4 regions of the Blastococcus sp. SYSU DS0541 genome follow, and region 4 is predicted to be linked to each of the others. Evidence: riboswitches for the same ligand, from Rfam matches in the RefSeq annotation. Region 4 holds a riboswitch; each other region holds the start of a gene.
What was found. A riboswitch is a leader RNA that binds a small molecule or an ion and turns the genes downstream of it on or off. The one in region 4 is predicted to bind cyclic di-AMP.
Positions count from the first base shown of each region.

Region 1: it holds a riboswitch for cyclic di-AMP, as region 4 does, so the genes downstream of both, ACI794_RS15560 (LysM peptidoglycan-binding domain-containing protein) here and ACI794_RS16365 (hypothetical protein) in region 4, are expected to answer to the same signal.
Region 2: it holds a riboswitch for cyclic di-AMP, as region 4 does, so the genes downstream of both, ACI794_RS15375 (peptidoglycan DD-metalloendopeptidase family protein) here and ACI794_RS16365 (hypothetical protein) in region 4, are expected to answer to the same signal.
Region 3: it holds a riboswitch for cyclic di-AMP, as region 4 does, so the genes downstream of both, ACI794_RS11840 (C40 family peptidase) here and ACI794_RS16365 (hypothetical protein) in region 4, are expected to answer to the same signal.

Region 1 covers NZ_JBJHAD010000014.1:118,133-122,317, reverse strand. The annotation lists gene ACI794_RS15570 (prepilin peptidase) at 1-391, opposite strand, end outside; gene ACI794_RS15565 (class I SAM-dependent methyltransferase) at 537-1,241, shown strand; gene ACI794_RS15560 (LysM peptidoglycan-binding domain-containing protein) at 1,344-2,189, opposite strand; cyclic di-AMP (ydaO/yuaA leader) riboswitch at 2,254-2,392, opposite strand; RNA gene rnpB (RNase P RNA component class A) at 2,621-3,022, opposite strand; gene ACI794_RS15550 (DUF222 domain-containing protein) at 3,352-4,107, shown strand; gene ACI794_RS15545 (HNH endonuclease signature motif containing protein) at 4,135-4,185, shown strand, end outside.
Region 2 covers NZ_JBJHAD010000014.1:81,038-85,222, forward strand. The annotation lists gene ACI794_RS15360 (hypothetical protein) at 1-125, opposite strand, end outside; gene ACI794_RS15365 (response regulator) at 548-1,003, shown strand; tRNA gene ACI794_RS15370 (tRNA-Ile) at 1,042-1,115, opposite strand; cyclic di-AMP (ydaO/yuaA leader) riboswitch at 1,285-1,416, shown strand; gene ACI794_RS15375 (peptidoglycan DD-metalloendopeptidase family protein) at 1,450-2,658, shown strand; gene ACI794_RS15380 (TVP38/TMEM64 family protein) at 2,694-3,362, shown strand; gene ACI794_RS15385 (maleylpyruvate isomerase N-terminal domain-containing protein) at 3,359-4,185, opposite strand, start outside.
Region 3 covers NZ_JBJHAD010000009.1:87,013-91,197, forward strand. The annotation lists gene ACI794_RS11825 (SMP-30/gluconolactonase/LRE family protein) at 1-472, opposite strand, end outside; gene ACI794_RS11830 (Rieske 2Fe-2S domain-containing protein) at 583-1,521, shown strand; gene ACI794_RS11835 (hemerythrin domain-containing protein) at 1,518-2,000, shown strand; gene ACI794_RS11840 (C40 family peptidase) at 2,058-2,576, opposite strand; cyclic di-AMP (ydaO/yuaA leader) riboswitch at 2,592-2,749, opposite strand; gene ACI794_RS11845 (helix-turn-helix domain-containing protein) at 3,036-3,689, opposite strand; gene ACI794_RS11850 (carboxyl transferase domain-containing protein) at 4,037-4,185, shown strand, end outside.
Region 4 covers NZ_JBJHAD010000016.1:36,073-40,257, reverse strand. The annotation lists gene ACI794_RS16370 (protein kinase domain-containing protein) at 1-1,273, opposite strand, end outside; gene ACI794_RS16365 (hypothetical protein) at 1,522-2,406, opposite strand; cyclic di-AMP (ydaO/yuaA leader) riboswitch at 2,677-2,803, opposite strand; gene ACI794_RS16360 (bifunctional 3'-5' exonuclease/DNA polymerase) at 2,966-4,185, opposite strand, start outside.

The DNA.
Region 1 (4,185 bases), on a different contig from region 4:
CGAACCCGGCTCTCAGCAGGGCGTACCACTCGCCGCTCACCGCGGCGGGGACGGCCAGCAGCGCCAGGCCCACGCCGACTGAGGGGATGACGACCCGGTTCGGCAGCAGCCGGTGCCGGAGGTCGACGACGGCGAGCAGCAGCCCGGCGCCGGCGAGGAAGAGAAAGGCCGGCAGCTCGGCCGCCGCGCCGAAGCGCAGGCCCACCAGGCCGAACAGGATCCCGGCCAGGAGCTCGAGCACCGGTGGCCGCACGGCGACGGGTCCCGGGCCGACCAGCTCCGCCGGCCGCAGCTGCGCCGGCCACGGGAAGCGACCCGCGGCCCGGTTGACCAGATGCCCGACCGGGATGCCGGCGGCTGCCGCGATGAGGGCGACGGCGACGGCGCTCACCGGTGCACTGCTCGCATGGCGATCACGATGACACGACGGGGACCCTGCATCCTGCATCCTGCAGCGGCGCGGCCGAGCATGTCGGGTGTGGGCTTCCGTGGCGCACGAGCGCGCGTCGCGGCTGCGGGTAGGTCAGACTCCGGGCGTGACAGTGGACGAGGGCACCACCCAGCGCACGGCGGCGGTCTGGTCCTACCAGGGGCACGGCGTGCACGCCGCACCCGGCGTGCACGAGTACGCGCTCGAACTGGTCCGGCAGCAGCTGCCCGAGGGCGGCCGGATCCTCGAGGTGGGCGCCGGCTGCGGGGCGCTGGCGTTGCGGCTGCGGGACGCGGGCTTCGACGTCGTCCCCACCGACCTGGACCCGCCGCACGACTGGATCCACCGCCTCGACCTCGACGACCCGCAGTGGACCGAGGCGACCCGTGGCCCGTTCGACATGGTGGTCTGCGTCGAGACGCTCGAGCACGTCGAGAACCCGCGGCAGGTGCTGCGCTCCATCCGGGCGCTGCTGGAGCCCGGCGGCAAGCTGCTGGTCAGCACGCCCAACGTCGGCCACCCGCACTCGCGGCTCAAGATGTTCCTGCGCGGCGCGCCGTTCATCTTCGGGCCGGGGCACTACTACCAGCCCGGCCACATCTCGATCCTCCCCGACTGGATGCTCGTCGAGCACATCCGGACGGCAGGGTTCGGCGACATCACCGTCACCAGCGGGGGGTCGACCTGGTACGTGGGCCTGCGGAAGGTGGCGCACCGGGTCGAGACCGCGCTGCTGTGGGCGATCGGGCTGCGGCCGCGGGCGGAGTCGGGCGAGGGCATCTGCACCTTCGTCACCGCCGTCGCCGTCTGACCGGTCGGCCGGGGCTGACCGGCGTACGACAGCACCTCGACGGACGAGCGCCCCCCACCCGGGGATCCGGGCAGGGGGCGCTCGTCGTCGTGCGGTGTGTGGTTACGGCAGGAAGGCCACGTGCGGGTGGTCCATGTGGTTGGCCGTGGGCGAGCCACGGTCCTCCATGCCCTGCCAGGCCCAGCCGGTCCACGTACCGGCGATCCGCTGCTCCCAGATCACGTACTCCACGCCGAGCCGGGCCGCGTTGTCGATCACGTACTGGGCGACGGCGTCACCCTTGGCCGAGTCGGCGTAGACCATGAAGTCGGCCGCGAGGCCCGCGGTGGGGCTGTGGCCGGGGCGGGTGAGCACCGTCCCGACGCCGTGCACCTCGGCGATCTCCTGGACGTCGGGGCGGACGTGCGCGTCCCACTGGTCGTAGGCCGCCGAGGTCGCCGCCGGGGCCGGGACGGGGGCCGGGGCCGGTGCGGGAGCCGGGGCGGGCCGCTCGTCCCGGCTGGCGCGCTCGGGAGCCAGTCCCCCGCCGCTGAGGGCGAGGACCTGACCGACCCGCAGAACGTTCGCGTCGGGGCCGATGACGCCGAGGTTCAGGGCGTGCAGGTCCTGCCACGTGGTGCCGTGGCGGGCCGCGATCTTGCCCAGCGTGTCGCCGGCGACCACGGTGTACGACCCCGTCGCGACAGCGGGCGCCGCTGCCGGCGCGGCGCCGCCGCCGATGGTGAGGACCTGGCCGACGCGGAGCAGGTTGGGGTTCCCGCCGATCGTGTCACGGTTGGCGTCGTAGATGCTGCGCCAGGTGGTGCCGTGCTCGGCCGCGAGCTTGCTGAGGGTGTCGCCGGGGCTGACCGTGTGCGCGCCGGGGTGGGCGGCCGCGGAGCCCATGGTCCCGAGGGTGAGGGCCGAGGCCGCGGCGAGGACGACGGCCGGGTACGCCACGGTGGTCATGGCGCGGTTGCGGGAGGGACGACGGTGCCGCCCCACGGTGCGATGGCTGTTGGGCATGGAGTGGTGAGCCTCTCGCCGCCTGCGGGGTTAGCTGTCGGGTTCGGGCGAGAGCTGCCCGGCCGCGCATGGCGCGGCTTCACCCCGAGGTCCCGGAGGGGCCACGAACGGTGGGTCCCCCGCGCCTGCCCGTGCGTCTATGACTCCGGGGTGGCCGTGGGCAGGTTCGGCGGGCGGCCATCCGGGCCCGCCGATCGGCGGACGGAGGGAACGGTAGGTATCAGGATCGGCTCGCCACAGGCCGGACCGGTCCTTTTCGAGAACTCTCCGCACGGCCGCACGGCGCGTCACCAACCGTGCGCGCAGCGCCTCCGTTCACCCGTCCGGGTGACGTCCCGACCTCACCGGGCCGGTGGCCGGCGTCGGGCGGGGGACGGACGAGTCGGCCTGTACGCCGGGTTCTGTCCACGGGTGCCTTGCGGCCTCCCGATGGGCGGTCATCCATCTAGGCCTGCCGTTGCCGGCAGGCTCCAGCGGTCTACCCGCAGGCTCGGGCGGGCCGCCCTCGAACGCCTGCGCGGAACGGCGGCGGACCGCCGTCCCTTCTTGACCTAGCTCCGGGTGGGGTTTACCGAGCCACGCCGGTCACCCGGCGTGCTGGTGGTCTCTTACACCACCGTTTCACCCTTACCGGCGCGAACGCCGGCGGTCTGTTTTCTGTGGCACTGTCCCGCGGGTCACCCCGGGTCGCCGTTAGCGACCACCCTGCCCTGTGGAGCCCGGACGTTCCTCGGCGACGGGGTCTCCCCCGCCGACGCGACCGCCCAGCCGACTCGTCCGTCGTGCCCTGGAGTGTAGGGCGTCCGGCACATGGATCCCGCAGCGCGCGGGTACATGCCGTCGATCCCCGCACCACCCGATGGAGGAGGACGTCATGGGACTGATCTCAGGGCTCGTCAAGGCCAACCTGCTCAAGCGACTGCTGAGCCGTTTCAGTCGCCGCGGACGCTGATGGCCTGCAGAGCGGACGCATCCCGACCGCGGTGATCCAGCATCCGCTGCGCTCGTAGGTGCCCGACTGGCCGCCCGCCCCCGTGGGCGGCCAGTCGGCCCGCGCGCTTCTCGGCCTGCGGAAAGTGTCGTACCCCCGTCCTAGCCTGCGGTTGTGTCGGTGGTCGGGTTCGCGGTCGGGGTGAGCGTGGGGCCGGTGTCCGAGCCGCCCTCGCCCTGGGAGCTGAAGGATCCCGATCCTCAGTGGTGGGACGAGCCGTTGTCCGCGTGGCTGCCCGCCCGCCGGTCGGCGGTGGAGGTGGCGGATCTGCTGGGGCAGATCGTGGCCGCCGAGGCGCGGCTGGCGGCGTTGCGGGTGGAGCTGGTGATGGACCTCGCCGCCGCCCGCCCGGCCCCGGTCGATCCGCTGCCCGGCGGGGAACGGGCCGGAACCGTGGGGCCGGCGGGGGTGAGTGAGTTCGTGCCCGATGAGCTGGCGGCGGTGCACAACAGCAGCCGGGCGGCGGCGGTGACCCTGCTGGAGCACGCCGGGGTGCTCACCACCGGGCTGCCGGCCACCTCCGCCCGGCTGCGGCTGGGCCAGCTGGACTGGCCCCGTGCCCGGGCGATCGCCGCGGAGGTCGCCGCCACCGGGGCCGGCACCGATCCGGCGGTGATCGCCGCGGCGGAGGCCGCGGTGCTGCCCGGCGCCACCGGGCTGGGGCTGGGCCGGCTGCGCGAAGCCATGCGGGCGGAGCTGGTGGCCCGCGACGCCGCCGCGGCCGACCGGCGCCGGGAAGCGCGCCGGCGCGGCGCGGATGTGTCGGTGCGGCCGGTCGGGGACGGGATGGGCGAGCTGCGCGCCCTGCTCCCGCATCCCGACGCCCGGGCCTGCCGGGCGGCGGTGGACGGCCACGCCCGGGCGGCGTAGGCGGCCGGGGATGACCGGCCGATCGGCATGCTGCGTACCGGTGCGCTGGCCGATCTGCTGCTCCGGCCGTGGCAGGAC
Region 2 (4,185 bases), on a different contig from region 4:
TCGGCGGTCACCAGGTGCCCGGCCGCCCGTCGCATCCGCGCGAGCCGCCGGAGCCGCTCCTGGCGCTGGGGCGGCCCGTCCTGGAGTCCCGCGGACCTGACGCGCGCATGCTGGTCCGTGGTCATGGCACACCTCGAATTCCTGCCGGTTCCCCGTGCACCGGTGAGGACGCGGCGACGCGCACCGCATGACGCGCAGGTCCAGGACGACGTGACGAGGCGCGGATCCCGCGTCATGCACCAGGGATCCGCGCCTCTTCCAGCGCGGGACCGACCGGTGCCGCGTCATGCGTCGCGTCATGCACCGCGTCCTGCCGCGTATCAGTCAGAGAGCCTCCGGCGCGGGGCGGACGGGAGGCGGGGGCGTGACCAGAGGGGGGACCATGCGCCACCGCTCCGGTGCCATGACGCTGTGCGGATCCGTCGGGCGCGGAGGGAGGCCGGTGACGGCGACCGGGCGCGGCACGGCCCTGCACGGCAGCCGGGAAGGGGCGCACGCGGTCCGCGCGTTCCGTGACGCACGGGGGGCACGGAAGGCGGGACGAGAGGTGTCCGAGATCCGGGTGGTGGTCGTGGACGACCACCCCTTCCTGCGGGAAGCGCTCACCGAGCTGCTCGAGGCGGCCGGCGGCATCGCCGTGGTCGGGCAGTGCGCGGACGGGACGGAGGTCGCCGACGCCGTGCGGCAGCTGCGCCCCGACGTCCTGCTCCTGGATCTGCAGATGCCCGTGATGGACGGCCTGACGGCGGCCCGTGGTGTGCGGACCGCTCACCCGGAGGTCCGCATCGTCTTCCTCACCGGCGGCCTCGACCCGGCCAGCGTCCGCGAGGCCCGGGCGATCGGCGCAGCCGGCTACCTGCTGAAGGACGACGATCCCGCCGAGCTCTCCGGTCACATCCGGGCCGTCGCGGCCGGCGGCTCGGCGTGGCACCCGCGCGCCGCGGCACTGCTCGGCGACGAGCCCGGGACGGCGGACCCCGAACCGCACGACCCGGGAACGTGACACTCCTCATGTCCGGGCCTCGCCCAGAGGGCGCCGAGTGGGGCGGGTGGGGCTCGAACCCACGACCCAGGGATTATGAGTCCCATGCTCTGACCGGCTGAGCTACCGCCCCGGCTCTAGCAGCCTGCCAGACGCCGGTACGTCACCCGCGTCGCGACTCGGGACCCGAGTGGCGGACCGAGATGGTTCGTTATGCGCCTGTGACATATCCAGGTTTAGCTTGTACCGTCTCTCGCGGCCCACCCGATCCCGCTCCCGAACCCGGGGGCTCGGGCGGGCCCCGCCGAACTCCGCGGTCTGACCGCCGCGGGGACCGGGGACCCATGTTCTCTGGGGTGAATCCCGCCTGCGCCTCCACGGGCAGGCTGGTAGGGCACGTTCCGGCCCGAACCCGTCAGCTGACCTGGTAGGCGGACCGAGGAACGGAGACCGTCGCCTTGGCGACCATGCACCACCTGCGCCGCAGCCTGCGGCGACCACGCCGCGCCGCCGGCCGGGCGACCATCGCCCTCACCGCGCTGCTGGCCCTGTCCCTGATCGGGACGCAGTCCTCGTCGGCGGCCCCGAGTGGAGCGCAGAGCGAGCACGACCGCGTCGCCGCCGAGGTCGCGACGATCGAGCAGCGCGTCCGCGAGGCCGAGGAGCGGCTGCAGCAGATGACGCTGCAGGCCGAGGAGGCCAGCGGCGCCGTGCTCACCGCCCAGGCCGAGCTCGACCGCGCCAGGCAGCACGCCGACGCGATCGCCGCCGAGCTCGCCGCCGTCCGGGAGGCCGTCGGCCGCACCCAGGACGACGTCGCCACCCTGGGCCGGGAGGCCTACATGGGCAGCGACGAGGCGTTCACCGAGCTCGAGATGGTCCTGCACGCCGAGGGCCCGGGTGAGCTGCTGCAGCAGGCCGCGACGCTGGATCTGCTCGGCGAGGACCGCGCCCGGGTCCTGGAGGAGCTGCGGATCGCCGAGGCGCGCGAGGCACGGCTCGACCAGGAGGCCAAGGCCGCCGTCGCCGAGCGCGACGCCGCCGCCCGCACGGCGCAGGAGGCCCAGGCGGAGGCCGACCGTCTGCTCGCCGCGGCGCAGTCCGAGTTCGACGCCTTGACCGCGGAGAAGGCCAGCCTGGACCAGCAGCTGCGGGACGCGGAGATCCGGCTGCTCGAGGTCAGGGGCGCCGAGGACGCCGCCCGCGCGTACGACGCCGCGCAGGCGGCGGAGCAGGCCGCGGTCATGACGGTGGCGGCCGCGCCGGGTGGTAGCGGTGCCGCGCTCACCCAGGGCCGGGTCACCTCCTGCTACGGGGCGCGCTGGGGCACGATGCACCTCGGCGTGGACATCGCCGCGCCGATCGGCACCCCGATCTACACGCCCGAGCCGGGCGTGGTGCTGCAGGCCGGGCCGGCCAGCGGCTTCGGGCTCGCCGTCGCGATCCAGCACCACGACGGGGTCATCACCGTCTACGGGCACGTGAACCAGTTCTTCGTGTCACCGGGGCAGGTCGTCAGCGGCGGGCAGCAGATCGCCGAGGTCGGCAACCGCGGCCAGTCCACCGGTCCGCACCTGCACTTCGAGGTGCACCGCGGCGGCCTCTACGCCGACCGGACGAACCCCGTCCCGTGGCTGGCGCAGCGCGGCATCTCCCTGGGCGGCAGCTGCAGCTGACCGGTCCCGCGCGCCCCGTGCGGCAGGATCGGGGCGTGCGGACGGCGGTGGATCGGACCTGGCTGCGGGCAGCCGTCCTCGGCGTCCTGCTGGTCGGCGGTGCGACAGCGGCGCTGACGCTGGACCTGCCGTCGGCGGACCACCTGCGGGCGGCCGTGGCGGGCGCCGGCGTCGCCGCCTGGCCGGTGCTGGTGGGCGCCGTGGCGCTCGTGCTGCTGGCGCCGGTGCCGCGGTCGGTCGTCTCGGCCCTGCTCGGCGCGGTCTTCGGGCTGGCGGCGGGGCTGGCCGTGGCGTTCGCCGGCGGGCTGCTCGCCGCCGTCCTGGCGTTCGGGCTCGCCCGTGGGCTGGGGCGCCCGGCCGTCGCCCGGCTGGCCGGGCCGCGCCTGGACCGGTTGGTCGCGGGGCGCTCGTTCGCTGCGGTGCTGGTCACCCGGCTGGTGCCGGTCGTGCCCTTCGTCGGCGTCAACTACGGGGCCGGCCTGGCGGGTGTCCAGCTGGTGCCCTTCGTGGCCGCCACGGCCGTGGGGCTGGTCCCGAGCACGGTGCTGCAGGTCGGCGTCGGCGCCTCGGCCGGCGTGCTCCTGGCCCACCTGGGCGCTTCCGTCGTCGTCCCGGGCACCGTCTGCGCCCTCGTCGCGCTCGCTGCCGGCATCGCCTGGTGGTGCCGGGGCCGGACGACGCGGCTCGCGCGCGGCAACGCCTAACCGCGGCCGAACAGCCGCCCGAGCACGCCGCCGGCGCCACCGACGGTGCGGGCGGCCAGCTGCAGGATCGGTCCGCCCGGGATGCCCGGCACCTGCTGCACGATCGGCGCCAGCTGCAGCAGGCCCGGCACGTCGTGCACCTTCAGCCTGCGGCGGGCCGCCGCCGGGACGGGGTTGACCCGCCCGGACGCGGCATCGAGCAGAAGGGCGGCGGCGGCCTCGACGGCCGGCCCCTCGACGACCCCGGCCGGCACCCGGCGCACCTCCCACCCGCCGCCCGCCGAGGTGAACCCCCAGCCGCCGTCGGGCGTGACCAGGCTGACCCGCCCGGAGATGCCGGTCGAGGCCGCGAGGGCGCCGGTGACGTCCGTCAGCGCCGCCAGCCCCGACTGCAGCACCGAGGTGGGCGGCGGTTCCGCGCCGCAGGAGACCAGGTCCAGCCCGTGGACGGCGAGCTCGTACGCCTGGCCGAGGACGACGCTGAGCAGCGGCAGCCGGCCGACGACGGAGACCGCGGGCGCGGTGTCGAGCTCCACGGGCTCCTCGGCCAGGTACCGGGCGGTCGCCTCGCGGTTGCGGCGCACCGCGGCCAGCACCTCCTCCCGCGAGGCGCCGCGGTGGGCTGCGGTCACCCGCGCGTTCACCGCGTCCGGGTCCGGCGGCGTCCCGGTCGCGCCGGCCCGCGCCGAGGCGACGAGGTCGCGCAGGGCGGCGTGGTCGTCCCAGCAGCCCAGGTGCACGCAGATCTCGTGCGCCCGCCACCCCGGCAGGCGTGAGGAGCGGTCGAGGTCCACCGACTCCGCCTGGGCCAGGAAGACGTCCC
Region 3 (4,185 bases), on a different contig from region 4:
CGCCGTCGGGGGTGATGACCGAGCCGTTCGGGAAGCGCAACCCCTCGGCGACGACGGTCACCGTGCCGTCGGGGTCGACCCGCTTGAGCGACGCCGCCGCCGGCGCGCCGCCGCCCATCAGGTCGAAGCCGAAGTCGCCGACGTACGCCCGGCCGACGCCGTCGACCACCATGTCGTTGAGGTAGCCGCCGCAGACCCCGGAGAGGTCGGCGTGGGTGGACACCTGGCCGTCGGCGACCCGCAGCAGCCGCTGGTCCTTCATCGACACCACGAGCAGCGAGCCGTCGGGGAGCCAGCCCAGCCCCGAGGGCTGGTTCTCCACCTCGAGGACGACGGTCTCCGGGCTCCCCGGCGTCACCCGGCTCACCGTGTGCCGGTAGAAGTCCGACGCCCACCACTGCCCGTCGTGCCACCGCGGACCCTCGAAGAAGGAGCCGCCCTCCAGCACCGTCCGGAACGCTCGATCAGCCATGCCGCCGGACGCTACGACCATCCGGGCGGGCGCACGAGCCCGCCACCTCCCGTTTTCCGCCGCGGCGGGCTGGGCACGGGTCCGGGCATGGCCACGGAAGACGCGCACCGGTGAGCGTCCGGAACCTCCTCGAGCGGGCGGTGAGCCGGGTCGAGCGGATGGAGGTGCTGGACGCGCCGAGCTACCAGGTCGAGCACGGGATCTCGCTGACCTTCCTGCTGGCGGGCCGCTACGCCCGCCCGCTGCAGGACCTGCTGCACGGCGTCTGGTTCGGCCACCCCCTGCACCCGTTCCTCGTCACCGTGCCGATCGGCGCCTGGGGTGCGGCCGCGCTGCTCGACGGGCTCGACGCCACCGGCCGCGGCGGCCCGGGTACCGGCCAGGCGGCGCGCACGGTCGTCGGGTTCGGGATCGCCGGCGCGGTGGGCGCCGCCGCGACCGGCATGACCGACTGGCAGCACGCCCACGACGAGGCGCGCCGCGTCGGTCTGGTGCACGCCGCGCTCAACAGCACCGCGCTCGCGCTGCAGACGTGGTCGTTCGTGGACCGGGGGCGTGGGCGCGCGGTGCGGGCCCGGGTCACCGCCGCCGCGGGCTACGCGATCGTCCTGGCCAGCGGCTACCTGGGCGGTGCGCTCTCCTACCGGCACCGGCTGGGTGTCGACCACTCCGCGGCCGGCCGGTCGCCCCGCCGGTTCACGCCGGTCGCCCGCCTCGCCGACCTCCCCGACGGCGAGCCGTTCGGCGTCGACGCAGACGGTGTGCCGGTGGTGCTGATCCGCACCGAGGACGAGGTGCGCGCGCTGGGCGGGCGCTGCCCGCACCTGGGCGGCCCCATGGCGGAGGGGTGGCTGCACCGGGACGAGCTGGTGTGCCCGTGGCACGGGTCGCGGTTCGACCTCGACACCGGGGAGCCGGCGCAGGGGCCGTCCACGGCGCCGCTGCCCTGCTACGACACCCGCGTCCGCGACGGCGCGGTGGAGGTGCGGCGGCGGGCCCGCTGGCGCACCCCGACGGCCGTGACCACGGTGGAGGAGGCGTCCCGGTGAAGGCCGACGAGGTATTGATCGCGCACCACGACGTGCTGCGCGGGCTGCTGCGCGAGCTGGCGGAGACGACCGAGGGGCAGGCCGCCCGCCGGGAGGAGCTCCGGGACGAGTTCCTGCGCGAGATCGAGATCCACGCCCAGATCGAGGACGAGCTCTTCTACCCCGCCGTCCCCGACGTCTCCCCGTTGCTGGCCCTCGCGCACGCCGAGCACCGGCAGATCGACGACCAGGTCGCCACCGTCATGCGCATGGACGTCACCGACCCGGAGTTCGCCACCGAGGTGCGCATGCTGGAGAAGACGGTGCGCCACCACACGATGGAGGAGGAGGAGCGGATGTTCCCCCAGTCGCACGCGCTGGGGGAGCAGCGCCTCGAGGAGCTCGGTGAGCAGCTGCGCGCGCGGAAGCAGGAGCTGGCCGAGTCCGGCGGGATGCGGCTGATCATCCGGCTCAAGCGCGCCACCCTGCGCCACCTGTAGCCGCGCGGCGGGCCCCCGGTCGTGCGCGGACGACCTGGGACCCGCCGTCGCAGGCGCTCAGACGATGCGGCGCGCGGTGTTGTAGCCCCACATGCTGTCGACGGGCACGACCGCGACCGGGTTGCCGAAGGTCGAGGAGTGCACCATCAGGCCGTCGCCGATGTACATGCCGACGTGGCCGACCGGGTCGTAGAAGAAGATCAGGTCGCCGGGCTGCAGGGAGGCCCGGTCCACGTAGTGGCCGGCGGTCGACTGGGCGCGGGAGGTCCGCGGGATCTCGATGCCCGCCGCCTGGTAGGCCGACCAGGTGAGACCGGAGCAGTCGTAGCCCCCCGGGCCGGTGCCGCCCCAGATGTAGGGCTTCCCCTGCTGCGCCAGCGCCGTGTCGACGGCGACCTGCGCGGCGTGGTTGGGGGCGACGGCGGTGGTGGTGACGACGGTGCCGGTGCCGCCGCCGCCGTCACCGGTGGAGGCGGTGGCGGTGAACGGGGTGAGGGCGATCCCCGCACCGGTGAGGAGCGCGAGCGCCGCTCCGCGGAGCGAGCGACGGGTGGTGGTCGTACGAGTGGTCGTCATGGACGACGGTTTCTCCTGTTCTCCGACAACCGCCTACCGGGTGAGCTGACGGGTTCGGGCGGGGAACGCGCCCGGCGCCCCGGACAGGCCGGTGGCGCTTCACCCCACTACTGCGGTGGGTCCCCGGTCCGGGCTCCGGCGTGCGCCGGCGCCCGGTTCGGCGGTGTCCGTCCGGGTGTCACCGGGGGCGGTGACGGGGGAGCCCGGCCGGACCGGCGACGACGCTAGGTCGGTCACGGAAAGGTCACAAAGCGGCCGACACGCCACCCGTGGGGGTCGCGGGGCGGAGTCCGCGCGGGGCTCCGGACCGCGACTCGCGAGCCGACCACGGGAGATCCGTCGGCCCCGGACGGGCCGCCTCGGCACCGGGTTACCGACCGTGTGCGGCCCTGTACTTCTCCGGACAGCGGCGCTCCTGCACTCTGCGTGCTCGGCCACTCCGACCTCGTAGCCAATTCCTCAGCCGACGTCGCAGCCGCACAGGCAGTCCTCGACGTGCACCGGCCGGCCGCTCCGGTCGTCGAGCTCGTGGCATGCCGGTGGGCACGCGCACGACCAGCCGTCGTCGAGGTGCCGGAAGGCTCCCGACTCGAATCGCCGCCGGAGCTCCTCCTGCCGCCGTCGGGCGGCGGCCGCCCGACGGGCCGCGGTGCGCTCCTCCGGGGAGTCGCCGGGCCGGGGGACGAGGTGGTCGTCCGGGCGGTCGCGCTCGCGGTCGGCGGGGTCCACCCAGGGGCATCGACGGTCGAAGGTGTACGTCGGTCGTGGTCGCCGGGGCTGGTGCTCCCACCGCGAGGCGCGCTCCTCGCTCAGCATCGTGTCGAGATGGGCGGGGAACCGTCGGCCGACCCTGTCGCGGACCGTGCCCGCCGCCATGCCCGCGACCGGTCGTCCCGCGTCATCGAGCAGGCCGAGCCGGAGGCCGGCAAGCGCCGCGGCGGCCGCGAGCATCCCGGCGTCCATGCCACGGTCACCGGATTCCACGGCCGCCACCGTGGACTTGGAGACGCCCAACCGAGCCGCCAGTTCCCGCTGGGACAGGTCCGCCCGGCGGCGGATCCGCCGCACCAGACCGCACAGGTCGAACTCCGCCGGCCCACCGTCGTCGGTCACCGGCCGAGCCTCTCCACCGGAGGCGGTGCGGCACGACCCCTGGTGTCCATCTGTGGACAGTCGCCCTCTGCCCACACCGGCGGGGCAGAGGGCGACTGTGCCCACTCCGGCGGGGCAGAGGGCGACTGCGCCGGGGAGGTTTGGGTGGCGCGCTCACTCTCTGCCCACTCCGGCGGGGCAGAGGGCGACTGTGCCAGCGAGGTGTCGGTCGGGCGCTCACTCTCTGCCCACTCCGGCGGGGCAGAAGGCGACGTTCTCCGGCGAACCTGTGCGGGCTGAGCGGCGGAGCACCCGGCCGCGGTGACCGGGGCCACAGTGGCGTCCGGGGCGCGTGCGAGCATCCCCGGGTGGCCCGCCTGCTCATCGCCAACCGCGGCGAGATCGCCGTCCGCATCGCCCGCGCCGCCGCCGCCGAGGGGCTGGCCTCGGTGGCCGTCACCGCCGCCGACGAGCCCGACGCCGCGCACCTGGCGGCCGCCGACGAGGTGCACGTCCT
Region 4 (4,185 bases):
GGCGGACCACGTCACCCGGGCGGAGCAGGGTGACCACCGGGTCGAGGCCGGTCACCGTGCCGGGGGCGCGCTCCCGAGTCGGGTCCTCCACCTGCCGGACGGTGAGGCCGAGGGCGCCGAGCTCGGCCGCGACCTCCGCGGCGGGGCGGCCGAGGTAGTCCTCGCTGTGCAAGACCACGCCGGCCGAGGAGTCCGAGGCGGTGGTGTCCGGCCCAGGTCCGGAGACGAGAGCCACCGCACCCGCGCCGAGCAGGAGCAGGGCCACCAGCGGCAGCAGCACCGCGACGAGCGGACGGCGGGCGGATGGTCCGGGCTCCGGACGGGTCACCCGGGCGGGCCGGCGCCTCGCGGCCGCCTTGCGCGCGCGCTCCGCCCGGCGCTCACGCTGCACCGGCGCCGCCACCACCGACTGCGTCGGGGCCTCGCCGGACGGCCGCCGGATCGTCTCCTCGATCGCGGCGAGGAAGGCCCCGCCGTCGCGCGGGCGCTCGTCGGGGTCCTTGACCAGGGCGGCGTCGATGAGGGCGCGGACGTCCGGCGGCAGCTCCGCAGGGAGGGGCTCGGGGGCCTCCTGCACCTGCTTGAGCGCGACGGTGACCGGGTTGTCGCCGTCGAAGGCGGGGTGCCCGGTGAGGGACTCGTAGCCGACCAGGCCGAGGGCGTAGACGTCGCTGGCCGGGCTGACGTGCTCCCCCCGCGCCTGCTCGGGCGACATGTACTGGGCGGTGCCCACGACCTGGCCGGTTCCGGTGATCGGGGCGCTCCCCGCCGACCACGAGATGCCGAAGTCGGTGAGCTTCACCGTGTCGTCCGGGCCGAGCAGGATGTTGGCCGGCTTCACGTCGCGGTGCACCACGCCGGCGCGGTGCGCCTCGGCCAGGCCCGCGGCCGCCTGCCGCAGCAGCGCCAGCGTGGCCCGGGTGTCCAGCGAGCCCTCCTCGGCCAGCCGCGCCGAGAGCGACGTGCCCTCGACCAGCTCCATCACCAGGTAGGCCAGGTGCTCGCCCGTGTCCGGGGCCGTCGTCTCCCCGTAGTCGAGGACGGCGGCGATGTTCGGGTGGCTCAACCCGGCCGCGTGGCGGGCCTCGGCGCGGAAGCGGGCGACGAAGACGGGGTCGTCGGCGTACTCGCTGCGGAGCACCTTGACCGCCACCGTCCGGTGGAGCTGCTGGTCACTGGCCCGCCAGACCTCGCCCATGCCACCGACGGCGATGAGCTCGTGGAGCTGGTAGCGGCCGTCCAGGCATCGTCGGCTGGTTCCGGCCGTGGTCACTCCCGAATCTCCCGAATCTCCTCGTGTCGGTGCTCGCGAGGTCCACCCCGTGCGTCCTCGCGTGCCCGTGCGCCTCTCATGGGTGCCCACCACGAGGGGGCCTGAACCGCGACACGCCCGACGAGGTTGCAAGCGGCGGTCGGCCGGGCCGACCGCCCTACCGGCCGCGGGGATCCGCTCCGAGAGGGACAGCACGCAGGCACCCGGCCGGGATCCGCCGGGTCACCTGGGAGCCGCTGCGGGAGTGCTCAGTTGTAGTTGACGTGCACGTGGTCGAAGTGGTTCGCCGTGCCGCTGCCGCGGTCCTCCATGGCCTGCCAGGAGCCGCCCGGCGAGGAGAGCATCCGCTGCTCCCAGATGAGGTAGTCCACGCCGAGCTCGGCCCAGTGCGCGCGGTGGTACTCGACGATGGCGTCCCCGAGGGCGGCGTTCGACATCACCATGTAGTCCAGCGCCAGCCCCGAGGGGTGCCCGCCCGGGTCGGCGGCGCTGGGCCGGGTGCCGCCCAGGGTGATCCCCGCGGCGCCGGGCACGTTGCTGACCACGGCGTCGGCCGCGGCCTGGACCTGCGGGCGCACGCTGCCGGAGCTGTTGGTGATGCGGGCGACGGCGGAGGCCGCCACCGAGGCGGCGGCGGTGGCTGCCGCCCGCGCCTGCTGCGTCGGGCTGGCCGGGGCCGCCGGGGCGTGCTCGTGGGCCTGCTCGGCCGCCGCGGCCTCCGCCGCCGCGGCCTCCTCGGCCGCCTTCTTCTCGGCCTCGGCGCGGGCCACGGCCTCCGCCTCCGCCTTCTGCCGGTCCAGCTCCGCCTGGTCGGCGGCGGCCTGGGCCTGCTGCGCGGCGGCCTGGTCGGCCTCGCGCGTGCTGCGGCTGGCCGCCAGGTCCTCCAGCGCCTGGAGGTCCTCGGTGACGTCGACGGGGCCCGACTGCGCGGAGAGGCCCAGCTCCTGGGCGACGCTGACGGACTCGGAGGTGGTGGCCCCGGCCTGGACGGCGGGGTCGGTACCGACGAGGCCGTTGACCAGGACGGCGCCGGCGACCGCGACGGCGAGGTAGAGGGCCGGCCGGCGGACGGACGCCGGCGGGCGGTGGAGGGCGAGCCGGCCGCGTCGGCCGGTGGTGGTGCGGGGGTCCATGGTGTTCGGGTGCTCCGGGGTGTGGGGCGCGGTCGGCCGGTGACGGCGGACCGCGGAGGATGCGGACAGCGGGCCCGGGCGCGGGTCGCGGGGCCGGCACGCAGCGGCGGGGAGGCCGGTGCGGGTCGGCGGGCGACCGGCGGGGCGCCGGGCGGCGCGTGCGATCAGATCCGCGGACGGGCCCGGAGGCGGCGGTGCCGGCGGGCGCAGGGTCGTGCGGCGGTGCAGGGGCGCGCCATTCGGGGCGGCTCTCCGTTTCTTCCGTGGTGCCGCCTACCGGGTTAGCTGACGGATTCGGGCGCAGGAAGTCGCCCTACCCGCGCCGTCACGTGGCCGGCGCGCGATTCACCCCAGTGCTGCGGTGGGTCCCCGGCCCGTCCCGGAGGACGGCTCGGCGGCGCCCGGCGGACCTCCCCTGGCGGGGAGAGAACGACCGGCCGGGCCCAGCCACCGTAACCGTCGTTATGCAGTCGTGACAATCCGCAGGCGCCGATTTCCAGGACGTGACGTGTGTCGCGGTGGGCCGCCGGCCCGGTCGGTGGTGTAGCGCGGGCGCGCGTCAGCCGGCGTCCGCCCAGGACCGCACGACGGCGACGTCGAGCGGGAAGTCGACGGGAAAGGCGCCGAACAGCAGCCGCCCGGCGGTCGCCGCGGCGGCGCGGACCGCCTCGGCCACCTCGTCGGCCAGGTGCTCGGGCGTGTGCACCACCACCTCGTCGTGGAGGAAGAACACCAGGTGCGGCCGCGCGCCGACGGTGTCGCCGTCCCCGAGCCGCCACAGCCGGTTGCGGAGGTCGGCCAGCCAGCACAGCGCCCACTCCGCGCCCGTGCCCTGGACGACGAAGTTGCGGGTGAACCGGCCCCAGGCGCGGCGGGCCCGGTCCCCTTCCTCGTGCGGCCACGCCCCGGGCCGCGGCGACCCCCGGCCGAGCAGGGTGTGCACCACCTCGCCGCACTCCCCGGCGCGGGCGGCGTCCTCCACCAGCCCGATGGCGCGGGGGTAGCGGCGCGCCAGCCGGGGCATCATGCGCCCGCTCTCACCCCGGGTGCCGCCGTACATCGCGCCGAGGATGCCGAGCTTGGCGTCGGCCCGGGTGGCCACGGTGCCCGCGGCGACCATCCCCGCGTAGAGGTCGGCGGCCCGCGCCGCCTCGGCCATGGCCCCGTCCCCGCTCATCCCCGCCAGCACCCGCGGCTCCAGCTGGGCGACGTCGGCGACGACGAACCGCCACCCCTGGTCGGCGACCGCCGCTGGCCGGACGACGGTGGGCACCGAGAGCGCCCCACCCCCGGAGGACGCCCACCGCCCGGTCACCACCCCACCGGGGACGAAGACCGCGCGGAACCGGCCGTCGCGCACCCAGGTGTCCAGCCACGCCCACCCGTTGGCCGCGAGCAGCCGGGACAGCTTCCGGTACTCCAGGAGGGCCGGGATGCCGGGGTGGTCCAGCTGCTCCAGCGTCCAGGACCGGGTATCGGCGATCGGCAGCCCGGCGTGCTGCAGGACCCGCAGCAGCTCGCCGGGCGAGTCGGGGTTGAGCGCGGGCGCCCCGAACGACCTCCGGACCTCGCCCAGCAGCCGCTCGAGGACCGCCGGGCGAGCACCGGCCGACGGGCGCGGACCGAGCAGGCCGGTCAGCAGGCGCTCGTGCACGTCGGTGCGCCACGGCAGCCCGGTGTGCGCGAGCTCGGCCGCGACCAGCGCACCGGAGGACTCCGCGGCCAGCAGCAGGGCGAGCCGGTCCCGTTCCGGCGAGGCGGCCACGGTCGCCTGCTGGC